Regions from separate parts of the Microbacterium sp. LWH11-1.2 genome, predicted to be linked through region 1. Evidence: predicted binding sites of a transcription regulator. Region 1 holds the regulator's gene; each other region holds the start of a gene.
The links. Region 1 encodes LexA, which represses DNA repair genes until DNA is damaged. Its sites were predicted from a motif close to TCGAACANNTGTTCGA; they were not measured.
Positions count from the first base shown of each region.

Region 2: the regulator LexA is predicted to act here: its motif matches at 2,407-2,422, upstream of MRBLWH11_RS02175 (DUF222 domain-containing protein).
Region 3: the regulator LexA is predicted to act here: its motif matches at 1,840-1,855, upstream of recA (recombinase RecA).
Region 4: the regulator LexA is predicted to act here: its motif matches at 1,729-1,744, upstream of MRBLWH11_RS18845 (DUF222 domain-containing protein).

Region 1 covers NZ_CP151636.1:2,557,621-2,561,826, reverse strand. Annotated here, with positions in the region: gene MRBLWH11_RS12365 (histidinol-phosphate transaminase) at 1-327, opposite strand, end outside; gene MRBLWH11_RS12360 (LysM peptidoglycan-binding domain-containing protein) at 488-868, opposite strand; gene lexA (transcriptional repressor LexA) at 1,157-1,843, shown strand; gene MRBLWH11_RS12350 (prolyl oligopeptidase family serine peptidase) at 1,936-3,825, shown strand; gene MRBLWH11_RS12345 (DUF4345 domain-containing protein) at 3,809-4,201, opposite strand.
Region 2 covers NZ_CP151636.1:472,075-476,280, reverse strand. Annotated here, with positions in the region: gene MRBLWH11_RS02205 (acyl-CoA dehydrogenase family protein) at 1-20, shown strand, start outside; gene MRBLWH11_RS02200 (hypothetical protein) at 104-673, shown strand; gene MRBLWH11_RS02195 (hypothetical protein) at 702-947, shown strand; gene MRBLWH11_RS02190 (hypothetical protein) at 951-1,205, shown strand; gene MRBLWH11_RS02185 (hypothetical protein) at 1,217-1,453, shown strand; gene MRBLWH11_RS02180 (hypothetical protein) at 1,526-2,149, shown strand; gene MRBLWH11_RS02175 (DUF222 domain-containing protein) at 2,454-3,794, shown strand; gene MRBLWH11_RS02170 (ECF transporter S component) at 3,848-4,206, opposite strand, start outside.
Region 3 covers NZ_CP151636.1:3,316,687-3,320,892, reverse strand. Annotated here, with positions in the region: gene MRBLWH11_RS16210 (DNA translocase FtsK) at 1-23, shown strand, start outside; gene pgsA (CDP-diacylglycerol--glycerol-3-phosphate 3-phosphatidyltransferase) at 23-598, shown strand; gene MRBLWH11_RS16200 (CinA family protein) at 595-1,083, shown strand; gene MRBLWH11_RS16195 (helix-turn-helix transcriptional regulator) at 1,225-1,533, shown strand; gene MRBLWH11_RS16190 (DUF3046 domain-containing protein) at 1,557-1,781, shown strand; gene recA (recombinase RecA) at 2,051-3,100, shown strand; gene MRBLWH11_RS16180 (regulatory protein RecX) at 3,100-4,014, shown strand; gene miaB (tRNA (N6-isopentenyl adenosine(37)-C2)-methylthiotransferase MiaB) at 4,063-4,206, shown strand, end outside.
Region 4 covers NZ_CP151636.1:3,850,921-3,855,126, forward strand. Annotated here, with positions in the region: gene MRBLWH11_RS18840 (ABC transporter substrate-binding protein) at 1-133, opposite strand, end outside; gene MRBLWH11_RS18845 (DUF222 domain-containing protein) at 357-1,595, opposite strand; gene MRBLWH11_RS18850 (multidrug efflux SMR transporter) at 1,852-2,220, shown strand; gene MRBLWH11_RS18855 (SMR family transporter) at 2,217-2,540, shown strand; gene MRBLWH11_RS18860 (aldo/keto reductase) at 2,578-3,540, opposite strand; gene MRBLWH11_RS18865 (SDR family NAD(P)-dependent oxidoreductase) at 3,641-4,206, shown strand, end outside.

The sequences.
Region 1 (4,206 bases):
GCGCCCAGGGCCGCCGAACGCCTGCAGGATGTGCTGGAGGACCTCGTTCGAGCCGTTGCCCGCCCAGATCTGATCCGATGTGAGGCCGTGACCGAGATACTCGGCGAATCCCTCGCGCAGTGTCGTGAACTCACGATCCGGGTACCGGTTCACATCGCGCAGCGCGACGGCGATGTCGTCGAGGATGTCGCTCGCGACCGCATCGGGCACGGGATGCGTGTTCTCGTTGACATTCAACGCGATGGGGAGCGGCGCCTGCGGCGCACCGTACGGGGTGAGCCCGCGAAGATCGTCACGGAGCGGGAGGGCATCGAGTGAGGAAGTCACCCTTCCATGCTAGGCCGCGCGCCCTCCGCGTGACGCACCCCTCCCCTTGGGTTCCTGAGCCTGCCGAAGGATGGGTTCCTGAGCCTGCCGAAGGATGGGTTCCTGAGCCTGCCGAAGAATGGGTTCCTGAGCCCGTCGAAGGACTGAGCCTGCCGAAGGGTCAGTTCGAGTACTGCGCAGGGATCGCGAGCTCCTGGCCGATCTGCAGGGCCCCGCCGCGCAGCATGTTGAGACGGCTGATCTCGCCGATCACGTCGCGCGGGTCGGCGGTGGGGGCGACCGTGTTGGCGATCGACCAGAGCGTGTCACCGGGGAGAACCGTCACGGTCTGGAAGTCCGCGCTGCTGAAGCTGCTGGCAGTGTCGTCGCCCGCGGCGATGGCGCTGCCTCCGCTGATCGCCGCGAAGGCGATGCCGACCGCGAGCGGAACCGCGGAGAGGGCGAGCAGCACACCACGACCACGAGCCGTCAGTCGCAGTCGCGACCGGGTCGCCGGGCGTGCCGGGATGACCGCTGCGGTGCTGATGCTGATGCTGCTCATGTCGGGCTCCTTACCCTGTCCCCGTCGGCGAGGCCGGCGGTGAAGTTGGCGTAGCGTTCGCATTCGCGTCTCGGCCGGGAGCCGTGAATGCGAAGCTACGTTCCGAAGATATCTTCGAGTTCGAACATCTGTCAACTGTTCTTCGAAATCGGACCCCCGAATCTTCCGACACGCTCGAACAGATCTTCCAGATCAGGCCGATTCTCGGATACGGTTTCGATAAGAACACCCCACCACGGGCCTCCGACATTCGAAGAGGAACGTCGGATCGCGTACTGAAGGAGCACCATGAGCGAGAACTCAGCCCCGGAGCAGGAGGCCCCTCGGACGCGCCGTCGGAAGAGCCTCAGCCCGAAGCAGATGGCGATCCTCGAGGTCATCCAGACCTCCATCGCCCACCACGGCTACCCGCCGAGCATGCGCGAGATCGGCGATGCGGTCGGACTCAAGTCGCTCTCGAGCGTGACCCACCAGCTCGGACAGCTCGAGCTGAGCGGCTACCTGCGCCGCGATCCGGGCAAGACCCGCGCGATGGAGGTGCTGATCGACCTTCCCGGTACGAGCGGCGAGAACCCGGCAGACGTGGCCACACCGGTCGGCGATGCCGCTCTCGTACCGCTCGTCGGCCGGATCGCGGCCGGGGTGCCCATCACGGCGGAGCAGCAGGTCGAGGAGATCTTCCCGCTCCCCCGCCAGCTGGTCGGCAAGGGCGATCTGTTCATGCTCAAGGTGTCCGGGGAGTCGATGATCGATGCGGCGATCTGCGATGGCGACTGGGTCGTCATCCGTTCGCAGAACAGCGCGGAGAACGGCGAGATCGTCGCAGCGATGCTCGACGACGAGGCCACCGTGAAGACATTCCGCCGCCGCGACGGCCACACCTGGCTGCTCCCGCGCAACTCCGCCTTCGAGCCCATCCTCGGCGACGAGGCCACGGTGCTCGGCAAGGTCGTGGCGGTGCTCCGCGCGGTCTGACCGCGCCCCTTCGGCATCCGCCGTCCGCCGGCATGAGAGCCGTCCTCCCGGTTTCGGGAGGCCGTGCTTCGACGGCCGCCTAGGCTCGAACCATGTCGTCCCCGTACGGTTCCTGGCCATCGCCCTTCTCCGCCGCCTCGGTCGCGGCCTCCGCCCCTCGGATCGATGGGGCGCGATTCGTCGGCTCGGAGATCTGGTGGGGCGAGTCGGTGCCGTCCGAGGGAGGGCGCGTGACGGTCCGCAGCTCGAGCGGCGCGGTGATCCTCCCCGCGCCGTGGAGCGCGCGGTCGCGCGTGCACGAGTACGGCGGCGGCGCCTGGACCGCGGATGCCGACGGCACGCTGTACTTCGTCGACGCGGGAGACCAGCGCGTGTACCGGCTCTCACCCGATGCAGGTCCGGTCCCGCTCACCCCCGCAGGTCCTTCGCACGGCGGACTCCGTCTGCAGCAGGGGCGGCTCCTCGCCGTGCGGGAGGACCTCCGCGGAGAAGCGCAGATCCGAGGGATCGTGGAGATCCCGACCGACGGTTCAGCGGCAGCGGATGACGCCGCGATCCGTGCTTTCACGCAGGACGACGCCTTCGTCGCACATCCCGCGCTCTCGCCCGACGGCTCGCGCATCGCCTGGGTCGCGTGGGACGGCGCGCGGATGCCGTGGGAGAGCGCGACACTGGTCATCTCCGAGATCGACGAAGCAGACGACGAAGGCGCGGAAGGCGAGGCGGGCCCCTGGGTCGCCACGCGCGCCGCCCTCCAGCCCGAATGGGTGAGCGACACCGAGCTGCTCTACGCCGACGACCCGACCGGCCGCTGGCAGCTCCAGCGCCTGTCGCTGGTCCCCGGCACACGTGACGGCGCTCCGGAGGCGATCACCTCGAGCGACGCCGACACGGGGTATGGACTCTGGGTGCTGGGCAACCGCTGGTACCAGCCCCTCGCAGACGGCCGCATCGTCGCAGTGCGCACCAACGGCCGCGACGACGTCGTCGAGATCGCCGCCAACGGCTCGACCCGCACCCTCGACGTCCCCTGCGACGGCCACGTGAGCGTCGACGACGTGTCCGGCTCTCGCGTGCTGCTCTCCGGCGGCAGCTCGACGAGCGCACCCGGTGTCTGGTGCGTCGACCTCGATTCCGGCGAGACGATCACGGTCGCCGGCGGCGAACCGGTCGACACCGCCTGGATGCCGCCCACCACCGCGATCCTCGTGGACGGAGGCCAAGGCTCGGTGCATGCGTTCGCCTATGCTCCGGCCAACCCCGAAGCCGCAGCGCCGGAAGGCGAGCTGCCTCCGTACGTGGTCTTCGTCCACGGCGGCCCCACCGCACACGTCACCGGCGCGGCATCCGCCGCCATCGCGTTCTACACCAGCCGGGGCATCGGCGTGCTCGATGTCAACTACGGCGGCTCCACCGGGTACGGTCGCGCCTACCGCGACCGCCTGCACGGGCAATGGGGAATCGTCGACGTCGACGACGTGATCGCCGCCGCGCGCGGCCTCGCTGACGCGGGTCTCGCCGATGCCTCGCGCATCGCGATCCGCGGAAGCTCGGCAGGGGGCTGGACCGTGCTCTCGGCGCTGGTGCGCGGCGGCACCTTCGCCGCCGGGATCAGCCGCTACGGCGTCGCGGACCTCCGGATGCTGGCGGAGCACTCGCACGGCTTCGAGGAGCACTACATCACCGGGCTCGTCGGACCGCTCCCGGAGGCCGAGGGCCTTTACATCGAGCGTTCACCGCTGACGCATGCGGAACGGATAGATGTGCCCGTGCTGCTGATGCAGGGTGCCGAGGACCGAGTCGTGCCGCCGTCGCAGTCGGAGGCCATCCGCGATGCTCTGGCGGCGAGCGGCGTCGAGCACGAGTACGTCGTCTACCCCGGCGAGGGTCACGGCTTCCGCAGCGGGACGACGATCGTGAACGCCCTGGAACGCGAACTGGCCTTCCTGGGGCGGGTGTTCGGCTTCACTCCGAGCCTCTGAGACCGACGAAGCGGACGTGCCACCAGAGCACAAGGGGAACGACGACCAGCTCCAGGACGGTGCTCGCGATGAACACCGGGTGAGGCCATCCGGTGACCACGGCGGAGAGGACCCTGGCAAGGCCACCGATGAAAGCCAGCACGAGCATGGTGCGCAGCACCGTCGCTCGTTCACGCAGGCGGAAGAGCGACCACCACACAGCGACGCCGGCTGCGAGCCAGAACACGTTGACGAAGCGGTACTCGCTGTCGACGCTCGAGGACGTCGGCGACCCGCCCGGCACGGAAGTCGGGCCGAAGATGATCGCGTACAGGCCCGAGGCGACCGCCACCGCACCGAGCACAGCCAGAGTGAGGATGAGCGCGCTCCTCTGCATGACGG
Region 2 (4,206 bases), 2.1 Mb from region 1:
AGATCGCGGGGAAGCGGTAAGGAGTGCGCTGATCGCGCCGCGTCGACGGCGCGCTAATGTGTGGGCATGATCACGCCCTCGTCGACGATGCCGGACTAGGCGGATGTCGGAAGTCGCGACGAGCATTCTCGCGAACCTCATCGTCGGTCCTCTCGCCTTCGTCGGCGGCATCCTGATCGTCCGGTTCCGCAAGCCATTGAACGCCCTCGTCTTCCGGCAGCAGGAAGCGATGCTCGGTCGCCGGATGGCGCAGATGTCCGCCGGAAGGCAGCAGCCTTGGGTACTGGGCGTCGTCGGGTCGGTCGTGATGCTGATGGGCGTGATCATGGTGTCGGGTGCGATCGTCGCGATCATTCGGGACGGCGTCTTCCCGGGGCAGAGCTCCGGGCCGGAGCCGGTTTCGACGAGCAACCCGGCATTCGCGACGATGGTGCCGTTCTCCCTCGTCGGTGTGATCGCGACCACGGCGGGTTTCGCACTGTGGAGATTCCGTCGCGGCGTCTACGACTTCGTCGACCGGCGGGCGCGGGCGGTGCGGGGAGTGAGCGAGGTGAACGAGTTCGCGCGTGAGCATCGGCCGTTCTGGATCGGACTCGCGGGCGTCGTCGTGCTTGTGATCGGGGTCGTGGTGTTGGTGGGCGGTGTCGTCACGGTCCTGGGAGCGATGGCATGAATGTGCGCGCGAACGCGGGGATGATGAGATGACCTACGAGAACTACATCGTGATCGCTGTCGGGATCATCGCGCTCATCTGTGGACCGCTGATCATTCGGAACCGGGTGAAGATCTTCGATTTCTTCTCGGTCACCCTTCGCGAACTCAGCGCTGCGCCGGGGCGCGCCGCTGTCAAGGGGTCGAGCCCGTTCTGGGTCGGCTTCACGGGCGCGGGGCTCACGTTCATCGGCGTCGTCGCGTTCTTCGCCGGCATCTTCGCGCGGGAGTTGTAGGCAGTGAGTGGTTTTGCTCTCACGAGCCTCGTGACGGGGATCGTCGTCCTGGTCTTCGGAGTGCTCCTTCTCTCGCTGCGTGGCCGCGCGCTGAGCTTCGTGCGTCAGCGGTTCGCGAGTGTCTACCGGGAAGACGGTGTTCCGGAAACGGAGATCGCCGGTCGATTCCCGAAGATGGCCGCGGTCGTGATCGTCGGGTCGGGGTTCGTCGCGTTCGGTGCGGCGCTCGTCCTGGTGGGGCTGTTCAGTGCGCGGTGAGAGGAATCGAGATGGCTGACGAAGTCGTGACGCTGGAGTTGACGAGTGCCGAGGCGCTCGTGTTCTTCGACTGGCTGGCGCGCGCGAACGACTCCGATGTTCTCTCGGCGGATGACGCGGAGCACCGGGTCCTCTGGGATCTGGAGTCGCAGTTGGAGACGAAGATCGACGTGGTGTTCGCCCCCGACTATTCGGAGCGCGTAGACGAAGCGAAGCGGGTCGTCTCGGGTCCGGAGGATGACGCGTGAAGAAGTCTCTCAGCGGCCTCGGGCTGCTCTTGTTTCTGTTCATTCGTCCGAGCTACGAACGGAGGAGCGCGGATGAGTCCTGACCCGGGGCCGCTGAACGCTGGCTTCAGCGCACCCCTCGCTCCGATCCTGACGATTGCTCGTAACTTCGCCATCGGGACATATGCCGTCCTCGGAATCTTCTGCCTGCTCGTCCTTCCGCTCGGCTGGGCGCCGATGCCGAACGCTCTCCTCCCTCTCCTCCTGGGCACGGCGCTGATCACCGGATCGATGGTCATGGCCTTCCGACGGGTGCCTCTGGTCAGGCGCGCAGACAAGGCGGCAGCGGCCGGAGGCGCCCGGAGCAGCTTCGCATTCCTGCAGGCGCAGTTCCCCGGCGATGCCCGTCGTGCGGGCGACTCGTCGGCTCCCGGTTTCGTCCTCGTCTGGGACGATCGCCTCGAGATCGACCTTCGCCGGGAATCGCTCGGCGCCGGGGCCCCGCGCGAGCGGCGCAGCATCCGCTTCGATGAGATCAGCGATGTCTTCGCGCGCGAGGCGACCAGCATGTCGTACCGGAAGCTCGCCATCCTGCTGATCTCCGGTGAGGAGATCCTCTTCACCCTGGCACCGAGGAGCGGGTCGGGCCTGCGCGGCCCGAGCGACGAGGAGACGGAGGGCGCGATCGCGGAGCTGCGCACCTGGCTGGTGAGCTGAGCCCATGGACAGTGTCCGTCCGTCCCGCGCGTGGATCGACTGCATTGCCCTCCTCGCTCCTGTCGATCCTCGAAGACCATGTCTCGCGCGGCGCGGTCCCGGGTGCCATCGGCGTCAGCGGCTCGCCTGACGGACGGGTGGAGGTCGTCACGGCTGATGATCTGCCGGAAGATGCGATCGTGCGTATCCACGGCGTGCCTCCTTCTCTCCCGCCTGTCGTTGCCTCTTCACGCTTCCCGTGAAATGCCGATATTGAATCGAACATAGCTTCGAATGTCGGGTGTTTCGCGGGTAAACTGCGGGTATGTCGAAGCTCCCTGGCTTGATCGAGGCGGTCACCCGCCTCGATCAGTTGTGGGCCGATGCGGATGACGCGACAGGGCTGTCGCGGGAACAGCTGATCGCCGTCAACGACGCGATCGGGGTGCTGCGACGCCAGGCGGATGCCGCGCATGCGGATGTCGCCGCGCGGATCGCGCACGAGTCGCGGCGTGAGCTCGGGGCGGGGAGTCTCGCGAAGGAGCAGGGCTATCGGACGGCGGCGAAACTGCTCGCCGCGACCGGCGGGGTGTCGACCGGGGATGCGAAACGCCTGGTGAAGGTCGGGGAAGCGACCGCGCCCCGGACGGACCTGCTGGGGACGAAGCTGCCCGCCCGGTATGCACTGTTGCGTGGGGCGCTCGCGTCGGGAGAACTCAGCGTGCAAGCGGCCGCACTCATCGTCGCGCTGTTGGACCGGTGTCGGGTGGTGGCCGGGGCGGAGCGGATCGGCCTGGCGGAGCGGCTGCTGGCGAAGCGGTGTGCCGGGTTGGCGTTGGAGGATGTCCGCAAGCTGATCGCCCGGGCGGAAGCCTGGATGGACCCCGACGGTGTGGAACCGAAGGATGAGGAACGCCGGGCGAGACGGTCGTTGACGATGGTCGAGCGGGAAGGGATGGTGCACCTGAACGCGGTCCTCGATGCGGAGACCGCCGCCCCGATCGTGACTGCGATCCGTGGCTACGTGTCTGCGGCGTTCGCTGCCCGCAACGATGCGCCAGACCCGGATGCTCCGGATGCCGACCGACGCACCGTGGCGATGCTGCAGGCGGATGCGCTGGCGGTGTTCTGTGCGCATGTTCTCGGGTGTGAGTCTCGGGTCCCGCTCGCCGGTGCCACGGTCGTGGTCCGGTTGACGCTTGACGACCTGCAGTCCGGGTCGGGGTCAGCGACGATCGACGGGATGGATCACCCGGTGAACATCGGCGCCGCGAGACGCATGGCCGGCAGTGGGGGGATCATCCCGTGGGTGTGTGGTGGTGGGAGCGAGATCCTGGACTGGGGGCGGGAGAAACGATTGTTCACCCGCGCCCAACGCCTCGCCCTGGCCGAACGCGACGGCGGGTGCGCGATGTGCGGCCTGCCACCGGGGATGACGAAAGCGCACCACATCCGATGGTGGACGAGAGACCACGGCCCCACCGACCTCGACAACGGAGTGCTGTTGTGTGAGACGTGCCACCACCGGATCCATGACAACGGATGGGACATCCGCATCGACGGAACGGGCGTCGCCGCGAGAGTGTGGTTCATCCCGCCCGCGTACGTCGACCCCGCCCGCACACCTCGCACCGGCGGCCGCTATCGCTTCGACATCGCCGCATGAACGACGAGTCAGGCCGCAAGAACGGCACTTCGGAATCTCTGCGTGTCGAGCTCTCAGGCCTCCGGCTTCGCGGCTGGCGTGCGTGCGGAACGAGGCAGCGGAAGCCGCCCGCCGACGCCGGCGCGGCGCAGGCGATCCGCGATCAGGATGCCGAGAGCCGTCGCCCCGACGCAACTCGCCAGTGTGATGGCGAAGAACGCGATGCGCACACCCACGGGCATGGTCTCGAGGTTGAACGAGGCCCACGCCAGCAGCGGATACACGACGCCGACGACCACCGCGCCGACATAGTGCAGCCACGTTCCCCAGTACCGCCAGATCACGAAGAGGAAGGGCAGCTCGGTGAAGGCCGCCCACCACAGGTTCGTCGCGACGCTGCCGAATCCATAGCCCGAGAACGGCACGATCACGA
Region 3 (4,206 bases), 760 kb from region 1:
GGGGCCTGACGGGTCGCGACTGATGGCCATTCCACGGCAGCTGCCCAACGCCATCACGATCGCCCGCATCCCCCTGGCCGTCGTCTTCTTCATCCTGCTGCTGCTCGGCGGCACCTACGGCCTCCCCGATCCTGCGCTGCGCTGGACCGCCGCGATCCTGTTCATCGTGGGCATCTCCACGGACTGGGTCGACGGCTACCTCGCTCGCAAGTACGAGATCGTCAGCGACTTCGGAAAGCTCTGGGATCCGATCGCCGACAAGATGCTCACCGGCGCGGGCTTCATCGGGCTCGCGATCCTCGGTGAGGTCGACTGGTGGATCGTCGCCGTCATCCTCATCCGAGAGTGGGGCATCACGGTGCACCGGCTCATGGTGGCCAGCGAGCATGTGGTCGCCGCCGCGTGGATGGGCAAGATCAAGACCGCGTTCCAGGGTGTGGCCCTGGGGTGGGCTCTGCTGCCGCTCCATGTCGTCATCGGCCTCGGTCCGTGGACGCTGGTGACCTTCCTGCTGATGATCGTCGTCCTGGTGCTCACGGTGGCCAGCGGGATCGACTACATCGTCGCGCAGGTCAGAGGGGCACGGCAGAAGTCGTGAGCGATTCCCCGGCGGCCGCCGTGCTGTCCGCGCTGAAGAGCCGGGGCTGGACGCTGGGCGTGGCGGAATCCCTCACCGGCGGAGCGCTCTGCGCCGAGCTGGTCTCGGTGCCCGGTGCGTCCGCGGTCCTGCTCGGGGGAGTGGTCGCCTACGCGACGCCCGTCAAGCACACCGTTCTCGGTGTCGACGCCGCGACGCTGGCGCAGCACGGACCCGTGTTTCCGGACGTCGCGCGGCAGATGGCCGACGGCGTGCGACGTGCCATCGGCGTCGGTGGGCGACCGGCTGATGTCGGAGTGTCGACGACCGGGATCGCCGGTCCGGATTCGCCGGACGGGCAGCCGGTCGGCACGGTGCACATCGGCGTCGTCACCCCGATCGCCTCGCAGACGCGAGAGCTGCACCTCGACGGCGACCGCGCCGCGATCCGGGCAGGTTCGGTCTCGGCCGCACTCGATTTCCTTCTCGAGATCATCCAGGAATAGTCGCGTGCATTCCGCGGTTATCTCCGATGTGCTCACATTGAAACCACAGAGTGCAGGGGTAGATTCTGTGCAAGCCAGGGGGACTAGACTGGCTGTCTCATCGAGGGGGAACTCGATGGATCGAACGGGGAGGAGGTTCCGATGATTCTTGTACGACAGGAAATCGGCGATGTGCTGAGGGACTTCCGCCTGCAGAAGGGGCGCACCCTCCGGCAGGTCGCAAGCAAGGCTTCGGTCGCGCTCGGATACCTCAGTGAGGTCGAGCGGGGTCAGAAGGAGGCATCGAGCGAGATTCTCGCCTCGGTCGCCGATGCGCTCGATGTGCCCATCTCGACGATCATGCGCGAGGTCGGCGATCGCATCTCCGTGCTCGAGGGCATCCAGGTCTTCCCGGATGTCGTCCCCGACGACCTCGTGGCGTCGATCGAGCCCGAGCTCTCCCTGCACTGACCTTCTGCCGGCTCGGAGACAGGATGCGTCGCAGCGAGTTCCTTCGCGCCGTCGAGACGGAGTTCCAGGCCCGCGCGTCATCGCTGGTCAATGACCTCGTGCTCGGCGCGCTCGGCAATCGGACGGCCGTGGAGGCGCTCGCGGACGGCGCGCCGCCCCGCGACATCTGGCTGGCGCTCTGCGCCGAGATGGACGTGCCGGAGAACCGGCGACACGGCGTCGGGCGTCAGGAGCCGCGGCGTCGCTGACGTCGGCGTCAGCTCGTTCGAGTCGTGCGGTATCCGACACGCCGATGACGGCGTGTCGTCGAAGATCTGTTCGAAGCGGGCGTAGTCTTCTGCACAAGTGGTCTCTGAGTTTCGTTCCACACGGTTCGCGGATGCTTCGACGCAATGTCGGTGGCTCCTCGTACGGTGAAGAACAGGCCCAGAGCCATACGCCTTGTCGGAGAGTTGCTCCCAATCGGGAGCGCCGCGGCAGCCTACAGGCGGCACCACGCGAGCAGAAGGAGCAGACCATGCCATCACCCGCCGACCGCGAGAAGTCCCTCGAGACAGCACTCGCCCAGATCGACCGTCAGTTCGGCAAGGGCTCCGTCATGCGGCTGGGCAGCGATGAGCGCGCCCCCGTGGCGGTCATCCCGACCGGCTCCATCGCCCTCGACGTCGCCCTCGGCGTCGGCGGTCTCCCGCGTGGTCGCATCGTCGAGATCTACGGCCCGGAGTCGTCCGGTAAGACGACCCTCACCCTGCACGCGATCGCGAACGCACAGCGCGCGGGTGGCATCGCCGCATTCATCGATGCCGAGCACGCGCTCGACCCCGACTACGCCGCCAAGCTCGGCGTCGACATCGACGCGCTCCTCGTCTCCCAGCCCGACACGGGTGAGCAGGCACTCGAGATCGCCGACATGCTCGTGCGCTCGGGCGCGATCGACCTCATCGTGATCGACTCCGTGGCGGCACTCGTGCCCCGCGCCGAGATCGAGGGTGAGATGGGTGACTCGCACGTGGGTCTGCAGGCGCGACTGATGTCGCAGGCTCTGCGAAAGCTCACCGGTGGTCTCAACCAGACGAACACCACGATGATCTTCATCAACCAGCTGCGTGAGAAGATCGGCGTCTTCTTCGGCTCGCCCGAGACCACGGCGGGTGGTAAGGCGCTGAAGTTCTACGCCTCGGTCCGCATGGACATCCGCCGGATCGAGACGCTGAAGGACGGCACTGACGCGGTGGGCAACCGCACCAGGGTCAAGGTCGTGAAGAACAAGATGGCCCCGCCCTTCAAGCAGGCCGAGTTCGACATCCTCTACGGTGTCGGCATCTCGCGCGAAGGCAGCCTGATCGACTTCGGGGTCGAGCACGCCATCGTGAAGAAGTCCGGCTCGTGGTACACCTACGACGGCGACCAGCTGGGTCAGGGCAAGGAGAACGCGCGTACGTTCCTGCTCAACAACCCCGACATCGCGCTGGCGATCGAGACGCAGATCAAGCAGAAGCTCGGCATCGGCGGGCAGGCTGCGGCCCCCGCGGCTGCTGACGAGCTCGCCGAGCGTCGTCCGGCCTGATGACTGACACGCATGGGGGCGATTCCGAGCGGATCGCCCCCATCATCCCTCTCTTCGGCAGCAAGGCCGGGGGTCGCAAGGCGGTGCCGGCGAAGGTCTCTGACGATGACGCTGATCGCGCGGAGAAGGTGGTCCCGCGTCGTACCGGCGATGCGGGTCTCTGGCGTTCGACCTGGGATGCGCAGCCCGAGCCGTCGCGCTTCGACGACGCTCGCGACGCAGGCACGCCCAGCGATCGCCATCCCGCCAGAGGAACAGCGGCGAGGACGGCGGCATCGAATAGCGGCGACCTCGACTCGGGTGCGCCGGAGGAGCGCGCTCCGGAGAGATCGGCGCCGCGTCTTCGCGCGTTGCACGACCTCCAGGACGATGGTGATCGCGACAGCGCGGAGCCGGTGCGATCTCCGGATGAGATCCGCGTGACGGCCGAAGAGGCGCTGCTGCGCAAACTCCGCGCGAAGTCGCTGTCGATCTCGGAGGCCAGGCTCGTGCTCAAGGGGCATGATCTCGACTCCGGGCAGATCGAAGACGTGATCGACGACTTCTGCCGGCGGCGGTATCTCGATGACGCCGTTCTCGCCGGTCTGCTCGTCACATCCGGAGTCGAGCGCAAGGGGCAGGGGAGGGTCGCGCTCTCGCGGGCTCTGTCTCAGCGCGGACTGTCCCGCGACGTCATCGACGCGGCCCTCGATGAGCTGCCGGACGACGACGCCGAGCGCGCTCTCGATTACGCGCGCTCCAAGGCGCGGTCGATGGCCAGACTCGACAACGACACCGCCGTACGTCGCCTGATGGGTCAGCTCTCGCGTCGCGGATACAACGGCGCGGTGGCGATGAACGCGGCGAAGGCGGCATTGCGCGAGGTCTCGTCCGGAGGGTCGACGTCCGGCGTCCGATTCGTGGATTCCGACTGAGCTGCGACGCTCCTCCCGTCCCTGATCCGCTCGTACAATGGGAGGATCATGACTATCCCGCGCAGTGAACCGACGATCATCAGCGCGTCGTCGGCAGCCATCGATGTCGACGGCCGACAGCGTTCCTATGAAGTGCGCACCTTCGGGTGCCAGATGAACGTCCACGACTCGGAGCGTCTGTCCGGGTCGCTG
Region 4 (4,206 bases), 1.3 Mb from region 1:
TGCCGATGTTGAGAGCGTCGGGTCCTTCGGCGCCGCTGCCGTCGGACGGTGACGGAGACGTTCCGCCGCTGCAACTGGTGAGCGCGAGGGTCGCGGCCACTGCTGCGGCGAGCGCGAGGGGCATTCGTTTCATGGTTCCTTCTCTCGGATGCAGGGAGGGTGAAGAAGGGTTCGAAGAGCCGCTGGCCGGAGAGCCGGATCCGACGCCACTTCGATGTGTCGTGCTGTTTAGTCTACATGCGTGGAAAAAGAGCGCAACAGCGATCTTCGCCCGACGACCCAGCGATCATGCCTCCCGACGCACCCGGCTTGTCCGAGCGCGCAGGACTCGTCGGCGAGGACGGGTCTGGCGCTGCTCAGGCGGCGATGTCGAACCGTGCGCGGCCGCCGAGGCGGGGTGTGCGGGTGGGATCGACGCACCGGGGCGGTGTGAACCAGACCCGGGCCGCGATACCCGTGCCGTCGATGTGGATGTCCCACCCGTTGTCGTGGATGCGGTGATGACACGTCTCGCAGAGCAGGACCCCGTTGGCGAGATCGGTGGGCCCGTGATCGCGTTGCCACCAGCGGATGTGGTGGGCTCTCGTCATCTCGGGCGGGAGCCCGCACATCGCACACCCGCCATCCCGTTCCACGAGCGCCAGGCGTTGCGCCCGGGTGAAGAGGCGTTTCTCCCGACCCCAGTCGAGCATCTCGCTGCGCTCGCCCATGACCCACGGGATGATCCCTCCCCCGGCAGCCATCCGCCGCGCGGCGCCCACACCGACTCGCTGGTCAAGGCCGTCCACGGTCGCTGATCCGGCCCCGGACTGCAGATCATCCAGGGTGAGCCGGACGATCACGGTCGCCCCGGCAAGCGGCATCCGCGATTCGCATCCCAGGATGTGCGCGCAGAACGCGGCCAGGGCATCGGCCTGAATTATCGCCACTGTGCGGCGATCCGCATCCGCCGCCTCCGCATCGGGGGCATCCTTCCGGGCAGCGAACGCCGCCGACACGAACCCGCGGATCGCGGTCACCACCGGTGCCGCGGTCTCCGCATCGAGCACCGCACTGAGGTGCACCATCCCATCGCGTTCGAAGATCTTCAGCGCCCGCTTCGCCCGCTTCTCATCCTCCTTCGGCTGCACACCATCGGGATCCAACCAGGCCTCAGCCCGAGTGATCAGCTTCCGCAGCTCATCCAACCCCAACCCGACCGCACGCTCCGCAAGCAGCGTTTCCGCCTCGAGGATCCGTTCCGTCCCCGCCACGACGCGGCACCGGTCCAACAACGCGATGATCAGCCCCGCGGCCGCCACACCAATGACCCCAGCAGCCAACGCTGCCCGCAACACCTCGTACCGGGCGGGCAACCGTGCCCCCAACAGGTCTGTGCGGGGTGCGGTAGCCTGCCCCACCGTCACCAACCGCGACGCATCACCCGACGAGATTCCGGTGGTCGCGGCGATCAGCTTCGCCGCCGTCCGGAACCCGTACTCCTTCGCCAGGCTCCCCGCCCCGAGCTCTCGCCGCGACTCGTGCGCGATCCCGGCGGCGACGTCGGCGTGCACAGCATCCGCGCATCGCTGCAGCGCCCCGAGAGCGTCGTTCACGGCGATGAGCTGCTCCCGCGACAACCCCATCGCGTCATCCGCGCCCGCCCACGCCACATCGAGACGGGCGACCGCCTGATGCAATCCGGTGAGCTTCGACATACCCCGATTCTACGGTGCGTACACTCTATATTCGAAGCTATGTTCGAAGTGAATGCTGATAGATCGGCATACTGCGCCACCACCGCACGCCCCGCGGGAATCCCCCGAGCTCCGGACTCGTTCTCCCCCTCGGACGCTCCACGAAAGGCGCACGATGACCCCTCACCCCCGCGGTTCGGCCTGGCCGCCGCTGCTGGTCGCCATCGCCCTCGAAGTGTCGGCCACACTCGCCCTGCGCGCAGCTGAGGGCTTCACGCATCCGCTCTGGCTCATCCTGGTGGCCATCGGCTACAGCGGCTCGCTCTGGCTGCTGTCGATCGTGCTGGATCGCGGGATGCCGGTCGGCGTCGCCTACGGGATCTGGTCGGCGATCGGCGTGGTGCTCACCGCGGTCCTCGGAACGGTTCTGTTCGGCGAGCTGCTCGGCCCGGTGCAGATCGTCGGCGTCGGGGTGATCGTGGTCGGAGTGCTGCTGGTCGAGCTCGGATCCCACGCACGCGACGGCGCAGGGGCGGCGTCATGACCTGGCTGCTGCTCGCCCTCGCGATCGCGAGCGAGGTCACCGCGACTCTGAGCCTGCGCGCATCAGAGGGACTGCGTCGCAAGCGCTGGATCCCCGTGATCGTCGTGGGCTACCTCGCCGCATTCACCCTGCTCGGCGCGATCCTCGCGATGGGGATGCCGGTGGGCGTGGCCTACGGCGTCTGGGCCGCCGCCGGCGTGGCCCTCACCGCGGTGCTCGGTCGCGTCATCTTCAAGGATCACTTCTCCGCCATGATGGCGATCGGGGTCGCCCTGATCGCGGTCGGGGTGGCTCTCATCGAATTCGGCGGCGCCCACTGACGCAGGCCGGCCGACCCGCGCGACGTCCGCCGCCGGGTCACCACACCCCGTCGGCCCTCACCTCCCGGTCGACCCAGCATCCGGCGAGCGCGGCCCGGACCTCCGCGCCGTGATCGCGGGCCAGCGCCAGCGCCGCGTGGTTCTGCTCGAGCTGCGCGACCCGTGACGCGCCGAACAGCACGTTGGACGTCGCGGGATTCGCCAGACAGAACGCGATGCCGAGGGCGGCGGGAGAGACACTGAACTCTCCAGCGACCCGCTCGACCTCCGGGTAGATCTCGGAGATCCGCTCCCGGATGCCTCCGACGTCCGCGCCGATCTTGCGCTGCGGCGCGCGACCCGTGGCGAGGATGCCGCCCTCGAACACGTCGGACGCCTGCAGGGTCAGCGTGCCGTCCGCGAACAGCGGCCCGTACGCCTGCCCCTCCGCCATCGAGCGCCGGGCGATGCCGTATTTCAGCTGCGCGAACACAGGACCGGCGACCCCCTGGGTCGCAGCCTCGGCCAGGGCCGCTCGCGTGTGCTCGATGCGCCAGTTGTTGATGCCCCAGGAGCCGACGAGCCCTTCGTCGATCAGCTCGTCCACGTCGGCGACCAGACGCGGCAGGTCGGGCGCGTCGATGTAGTCACCCACGACGAGCGTGTCGAAACGATCGAGGCCGGCGCGGCGGAGCGACTCGACGATCTGCGCCCGGAAGCCCTGGTTCGGCCAGTCCCACAGCCAGAGCTTTCCGCACAGCACGATCTCGGAGCGGTCCACCCCGCTCCTGCGGAGCGCCTCCCCGAAGAGGATGTCCGTCCTCGAGTTCTCTGCGTGCGGACCCATGTTGTAGAAGGCGACATCGAAGAATCCGGCATCGAGGTCGACGGCGCGACGGATCAGCGAGACCGCATCATCCTGCGACATGCGGTCCCACGTGTTCCAGGACCCGAGCGCGAGCGGCGGCACCGGTGCGCCGCCCGGGCGCAGCGGCCTCCGGGCATATGTCTGATCGGGCATGACGACTCCTTCGGGACGCGCGAATGCGGGGTTGTGTTTTTCTATGTTTGTAGAATATAACGGAGACACCCCCGTCGCGACACCGTCAGTGAGGACGAACATGACCGAATCCCCCCGCCGCATCCTGGTCACCGGAGGCGCCTCCGGGCTCGGTCGCGGCATCGCGGCCGCGTACCGCGCCGAGGGCGCCACCGTCTTCATCGGAGACGTGGACGCGGATGCCGCCGCCGAAGCCGCAAGCGCGATCGGCGCGACCGCTCTCACGCTCGACATCGGCGACGAAGCATCCGTCCTCGCCGCCGCCGAGCGGATCGTCGCGGCCGGCGGACTCGACGTGCTCGTGAACAACGCGGGGATCGTCGCCGGCGGAGGCACCCTGCAGGAGGTTCCCGTCGACGTGGTCGACGCCGCGCTCCGCGTCAACGTGCGCGGCACCTTCCTCATGCTGAGGGTCTTCGGAGCCCTCCTCGCCGAGGCCGGTCGCGGCAGCATCGTGAACATCTCATCGATCGGCGCGCGGCAGCCCACACCGGGCCTCGGCCACTACGAGGCGACGAAGGCCGCGGTCGACGCCCTCACGCGTACGGCAGCGATCGAGCTCGCCGCCTCCGGCGTCCGAGTGAACGCCGTCGCCCCCGGCCCTGTCCTCACTCCCCTGACCGCCGC